Regions from separate parts of the Candidatus Weimeria sp. HCP3S3_B5 genome, predicted to be linked through region 2. Evidence: predicted binding sites of a transcription regulator. Region 2 holds the regulator's gene; the other holds the start of a gene.
What was found. The regulator NrdR, encoded in region 2, represses ribonucleotide reductase genes. The targets are predictions, from matches to a motif close to CACAANATNTTGTG.

Region 1 (3,423 bases), on a different contig from region 2:
CCTGGGTACGTCCCTGATTCCAGAACTGGGTCCCTATATATCCGCAGGTACGACGGGCAACGCTCATCCTGCTCTGGTCACGGTTGCCGCACTTAGGGCACTCCCAGACCAGCTTTCCGTTGTCATCCTCTACTATCCTTATCTGTCCGTCATAGCCGCAGACCTCACAGTAGTCACTCTTGGTATTGAGCTCCGCATACATGATGTTCTGATAGATATACTTCATTATAGATAGAACAGCAGGTATATTGGTCTGAAGGTTAGGAACCTCCACATAGCTTATGGCTCCTCCCGGAGAAAGCTTCTGGAACTCCGATTCAAACTTCAGCTTGCTGAATGCATCTATCTCCTCTGTCACATGGACATGATAACTGTTGGTGATATAGTTCTTGTCGGTCACATGAGGTATGATACCAAATCTCTTCTGCAGGCACTTGGCGAACTTGTAGGTCGTCGACTCCATAGGAGTCCCATAAAGAGAATAGCTGATGTTCTCAGCCTTTCTCCATTCTGCACACTTATCATTCAGATGCCTCATGACCTTGAGTGCGAATTCCTTGCCCTTAGGATCAGTATGGCTTACGCCTGTCATCTCATAGGTCATCTCAGAGATACCGCAGTAGCCGAGTGAGATAGTTGAGTAATTCCCGAAAAGAAGCTTGTCTATCTTCTCACCCTTCTTCAGGCGGGCAAGAGCTCCGTGCTGCCAGAGTATAGGAGCCACGTCTGATGATGTCCCCATAAGACGGTTATGTCTGCAGAGAAGGGCTCTGTGGCAGAGCTCAAGCCTCTCGTCAAAGATCCGCTCGAACTCCTCGAATCTGTCTGTGCCCTTCTCCTCTGCTTCCTTTACAGCGGAGCAGGCCACATCAACAAGATTTATGGTGACGACTCCCTGATTGAAGCGGCCGTAATACTTGTGCTCACCTTCCTTGTAGTCAAGAGCTCCGGACTTATTTCCTGCATTGCAGAGTCCCTCGTCATTATTTTCATTGTCTGGAGTAAGGAAGGAACGGCATCCCATACAGGTATATACATCACCCTTAAGCTCTTTCATGACCTTGGCGGAAATATAATCAGGCACCATCCGCTTGGCTGTACATTCTGCGGCAAGCTTTGTCAGATCATAGTAAGGGCTGCCCTCCTCTATATTGTCCTGATCAAGCGTATAGATGATCTTAGGGAAGGCAGGAGTCACCCAGACTCCCTTCTCATTCTTTATGCCCTGGATCCTCTGACGGAAGACCTCCTTTGCCAGGCGGGCCAGATCGTCCCTGGTCTGCCCCTCTGGCACCTCATCAAGATAGATAAACATAGTCACAAACGGAGTCTGGCCGTTTGTAGTCATAAGGGTAACGAGCTGGTACTGTATCGTCTGTATACCCGACTCGATCTCTGACTGAAGGCGATGGTCAACAACCTTCATGACCTTTTCCGGATCGAGATCATCTCCGATCTCCTCTCTCTCAGCAATGACCTGCTTCTTTATCTTCTGACGGCTCACATCCACAAATGGAGCTAAGTGAGCCAGGGAGAAGGACTGGCCTCCGTACTGGTTGCTGGCCACCTGAGCTACTATCTGTGTTGTTATATTGCAGGCAGTATAGAAGCTCTTCGGCTTCTCTATCATGGTCTCTGATATGACCGTTCCGTTCTGAAGCATATCCTCGAGATTTATCAGATCGCAGTTATGCTCTCTCTGGGCAAAATAATCGGCGTCATGGAAATGGATTACCCCTTCCTTATGTGCCTTTACTATATCCTCAGGCAGAAGGACTCTGTTGGTCAGATCCTTTGATACCTCTCCGGCCATATAGTCCCTCTGGGTTGAGTTTATCACCGGGTTCTTATTGGAGTTCTCCTGCTTTACCTCCTCGTTGACCTGATCTATAAGAGCAAGTATACCATTGTCGGTCGTATTGGACTTACGGGAAAGCTCTCTCTTGTATCTGTATCTGACATACTTCTGGGCTACCTCGTAGCATCTCATCTCCATAATGCCCTTCTCAACGAGGTCCTGAATGTCCTCGACATTTACCGCATGGGGAGAAGCGGCCACCTGTCTTGAGATACCGTCAGCAACAGCCTGAACCTGGGCATGATTGAGCTGATGGATACCCTCCACCTCCTTGTTGGCCTTCATTATGGCATTTATGATCTTCTGTTCATCGAAGCTGACCTCACGGCCGTTTCGCTTGATCACATTTGTCTTTACTACGATAGTATCCATCAAAAAGAATCTTCCTTTCCTTATCCTGACAAACCCATCATCAGGTCATACAGGAAAAAATCACTTAGTTGTGGACTCATGCAACAACTAAGTGTAGTTATGTCTGATCTATAAAGCACTATATATTGTGCGTTGGATATATGATAATACATTCCAGAGAATATTAAAAGGGTAAAACGCAAAAAAAGCAAAGTCGTAATTTTCTGAATATTAATACAACTCATTTCAGGGCTATAAGATCCCTAAGAGCAGCCTTGTCTTCCCTCATCGCAAGAGACATGACAGCCACTCCGGCTGCTCCGGCCTCGATACATGATGCGGCATTTGATACATCTATACCTCCAAGGGCTATGACAGGTATAGTCACCGCAGACGAAACCTCCCTCAGGAAGTCAAGACCCTTCGGCCTCTTTCCTATCTTGCAGGCAGTATTAAAGATATGGCTTGCAGTAATGAAGTCAGCTCCTGCGCAGAGTGCGTCCTTAAGCTCGATCATACTGTGGCATGGCAGTCCGAATCTGATCCCGTCTCTCTTTAGCTCTCTTAGATCCGCATCAGGAATAGCACCCGCCTCACGTCCTGAGAAGAATACGGATGCCGGCCATTCAGATCTCCTGTGGAATCTCATAAAAAGCCGCAGCGCCTCGTAATGATCATGCCAGATAAGCTCTGTCTGCTCTGTAATGGAGTCCCGAGAAAGTGCCTGATAGAGATCTGTATACTCTATTCCGGACAGCAGCTTTTCCCTTACTATTACTGCTGCCGGACCGCAGCAGTCTATCCTCTTTATCTCCTCCACATAGGCCTTCTTCCATGACCTGTAGGACATCTCCCCCAGTCTGCCGTCAGGCAGAAGCTCATGATTTGTAATGCAGATCACCTTCATAAGTTCCGCTTCCTTTTCCTGTAAATCGCTTTATCTAATATAGCATTTTTTATCAGGACTTACAAACCTTTAGCTTGACGTGTGTTTACAAAAAGATTATAATTTAATCAAATTTTAAGAGAAAGGAGGACGAAAGCAATGGAAGGCTTATTTGCATTACTTGCTGTCTACTGGGTTTGGTGTCTGGTATTATATATTCTTCTGATCATAGCGAACTGGAAGATCTTCGAAAAGGCCGGAGAGCCTGGCTGGGCGAGTCTTATCCCATTCTATAATCTGTACGTTCAGTACAAGATAGCATGGGGAA
Region 2 (3,423 bases):
AGCGAGGCAGAGCTTTGGACAGTAGGATTTTCTGCTGAGAGCACTCCGGTCATAGATACACTAGCGCATGCTGCCTCAGAAAGAGGCATACATCTCTCCCTGAGATCTACCCAGGATGGTAAGCCGGATAATATGCTCAGGTCCATCACGCCTGAAAAGAGTGTGATACTGGCTGTAGCCGACGGCACCAGCAGAAAGAAGGATCTCTCTCTTCTGTCGGAGATGCTTATCACAAGGAAGGCAGATTATCTGGGGATGGTGGAGATTGTGAGGGGTTAAGATATTAGAAAGATGAATGGCACATCGCGCAAAGCCCGTAAATATAAGGATTTTTAAGGAGATATAAGAAGAAATGAAACTAGGAATCGTCGGACTTCCCAATGTCGGGAAAAGTACTCTTTTCAACTCGCTGACCAAGGCCGGCGCACTCGCAGCTAATTATCCATTTGCTACGATCGACCCGAATGTAGGAGTCGTAAATGTCCCGGATGAGCGTATTGAAAGGCTTACCGAGATGAACCACAGCAAGAAGAAAATCCCGGCTGTGATAGAATTCGTAGATATTGCCGGACTCGTAAAGGGAGCCAGCAAGGGTGAGGGACTGGGAAATCAGTTTCTTGCCAATATAAGGGAATGCGACGCCATAATCCATGTTGTGAGATGCTTTGATGATTCAAATATAGTCCATGTAGATGGTAATATAGATCCTAAAAGGGATATAGAGACTATTAACCTGGAGCTGCTGTTTTCGGATATGGAGGTCTTAGACCGCCGCTATGCCAAGATAAAGAAGCAGTCAGCAATGGATAAGAGCCTGCGTCCTGAGGTCGCTCTTATCGAGAGACTTAAGCCTTTCCTTGAGGAAGGAAGGATGGCCAAGGCATTTGCCTGTGATAATGAGGATGAGGAGGCCCTGCTTAAGGGCTATAATCTGCTGACCGCAAAGCCTGTGATCTATGCGGCCAATGTCGCAGAGGATGATCTGTCAGACGACGGGGCATCGAATCAGTATGTAGGGGCTGTAAGGGAGTCAGCAAAGGAGGACGGATCGGAGGTATTCGTAGTAAGTGCCGAGATAGAGCAGGAGATCTCTGAGCTTGATGATCCGGAGGAGAAAAAGGAGTTTCTTGCAGACCTGGGACTTAAGGAATCAGGACTTGATAAGCTTATAAAGGCCTCATATTCACTTTTAGGCCTCATATCCTTCCTTACTACAGGAGAGGATGAGACCAGGGCCTGGACCATCACTAAGGGGACCAAGGCTCCTCAGGCAGCAGGCAAGATCCATTCAGACTTCGAGAGAGGATTTATCTGTGCAGAGACGGTATCCTATGATGATCTGATGAGCTGCGGATCCATGCAGCAGGCAAGAGAAAAGGGACTTATCCGTACAGAAGGGAAAGAGTATGTGGTACAAGATGGCGATGTGATCCTGTTCAGATTCAATGTCTGATACTATGAAAGGAAAGACGAAATGAAATGTCCGTACTGCGGCTCTGACAATACCAGAGTCATTGATTCAAGACCGGCTGATGACAATACATCCATAAGGCGCCGGAGACACTGTGACGACTGTAATAAGCGTTTCACGACATATGAGAAGGTGGAGACCATTCCTCTTATAGTGATAAAGAGGGACATGGGGCGCGAACAGTATGACAGGAGAAAGATCGAGAAGGGTATACTTGTAGCTTGTCATAAGAGACCTGTTTCTGCAATGGAGATAACTAAGATAGTAAACGAGGTCGAGAAGGATATCTTTGCAAGAGAAGAACACGAGATTCCTAGCTCAGTGATCGGGGAGATAGTCATGGACAAGCTTGTGAATGTAGATCCTGTGGCCTATGTCAGGTTCGCTTCAGTCTACAGACAGTTCAAGGATGTGAACTCATTTATGGACGAGCTGAAGAAAATGATGAAAGAGAAATAACAAGCGCTTGCATTTAGAGGTGCAATCGTGTAAAATATTTTAGTAAATTTTGAAAAGAATCAAGGAGGTTCAGATATGGTAACAGCCGGCGATTTCAAAAACGGCATCACGATCGAGTATGATAACGGAGTTTATCAGATACTCGAGTTCCAGCATGTTAAGCCAGGAAAGGGCGCAGCATTCGTCCGCACCAAGCTTAAGGATATTAAGAACGGAGGAGTAGTAGAGACCACTTTCCGTCCGACAGAGAAATTTCCGCAGGCACATATCGATAGAAGAGATATGCAGTATCTGTATAATGATGGCGATCTTTACTATTTCATGGATACTGAGTCATATGATCAGATCTCTCTTCCTAAGGAGGAGATCGGAGATTCTTTAAAGTTCGTAAAAGAAAACGAAATGGTAAAGATCTGCTCACATAATGGAGATGTATTCGCAGTTGAGCCTCCTCTTTTTGTTGAGCTTGAGGTTACTGATACTGAGCCAGGCCTTAAGGGCAATACTGCAACCGGAGCTACAAAGCCGGCTACATTAGAGACAGGCGCTGAGATCCAGGTTCCTCTTTTTGTAAATACAGGGGATAAGCTTCAGATCGATACCCGTACAGGAGAGTATCTGAAGAGAGTCTGATGGGAGATCGATTAGATGCAGTATGATGATATTCCTCTGAAGAAGCTTCTGTCTGACAGACAGGTTTTTGGAGTATTTGATGAGGAATTCCGTAACGGTGGATGGCTTGATGTGACAGCACTGATGGATTCAGAGAGCTGTTTTTCGGACCTGTACCGTGATGATACAGTTCCGGCTAAGGTCCTTGACCGGATAAAGCAGAGACTGACAGAATTATAAGAGTATTTATGGGACGCCCATGCGTCCCTGTTTTTTTATAAAGGAAGTTTAGATGAGTCGAACACCACTTGAGTGGAAGGAATTCTATACAAGCAGTTCCTTCTCTTCAAAATATGATTATTCCGGCCGGCTCGGAGCCTGGGTAGATGAGGAGGGAACTCATTTCGCCCTCTGGAGTCCAATGGCCCAGGAAGTGCATTTGAGGCTGTTTGAGCATGGCTCTAAGGAGGAGGACGGTACAGAGGATGATTGCCCTTCATCCGATTACAATATGATCTATGGAAAGAACGGAGTCTTTTCCATAAACAGCAAGAAGAATCTATCAGGAAAATACTATGATTATCTGATAAAGCATGAAGACGGAACAGTAGTCACTGTCGATCCTTATGCTGTCTCCTGCGGAGTAAATGGGCAGAGGGGCCAGATACTTGACCTTTCTACAACGGATCCTGACGGCTGGACAGAGGACAGACCTCCGGCTAAGACTCCTGAGACAGTGATCTGCGAGACCCATGTAAAGGACTTCTCCTGGGATAAGTCAGGAGGCTTCCCTGAGGAGCAGAGAGGAAGGTTCCTTGCCTTTACAAGCCAGCATACATCTCTTGGAGATAAGCCGACAGGACTTACATATCTTAAGGAGC

Region 1: a site for NrdR is predicted at 2,347-2,360, ahead of nrdD (anaerobic ribonucleoside-triphosphate reductase). Genes of this name have one in related genera too.

What each region holds. Positions count from the first base shown of each region.
Region 1 covers NZ_JBQHVU010000002.1:5,472-8,894, reverse strand. The annotation lists gene nrdD (anaerobic ribonucleoside-triphosphate reductase) at 1-2,230, opposite strand, end outside; gene ACTNCK_RS01315 (thiamine phosphate synthase) at 2,451-3,116, opposite strand; gene ACTNCK_RS01310 (DUF5684 domain-containing protein) at 3,255-3,423, shown strand, end outside.
Region 2 covers NZ_JBQHVU010000013.1:55,289-58,711, reverse strand. The annotation lists gene ACTNCK_RS07690 (hypothetical protein) at 1-279, shown strand, start outside; gene ychF (redox-regulated ATPase YchF) at 353-1,453, shown strand; gene nrdR (transcriptional regulator NrdR) at 1,475-1,930, shown strand; gene efp (elongation factor P) at 2,006-2,563, shown strand; gene ACTNCK_RS07670 (hypothetical protein) at 2,579-2,782, shown strand; gene pulA (type I pullulanase) at 2,835-3,423, shown strand, end outside.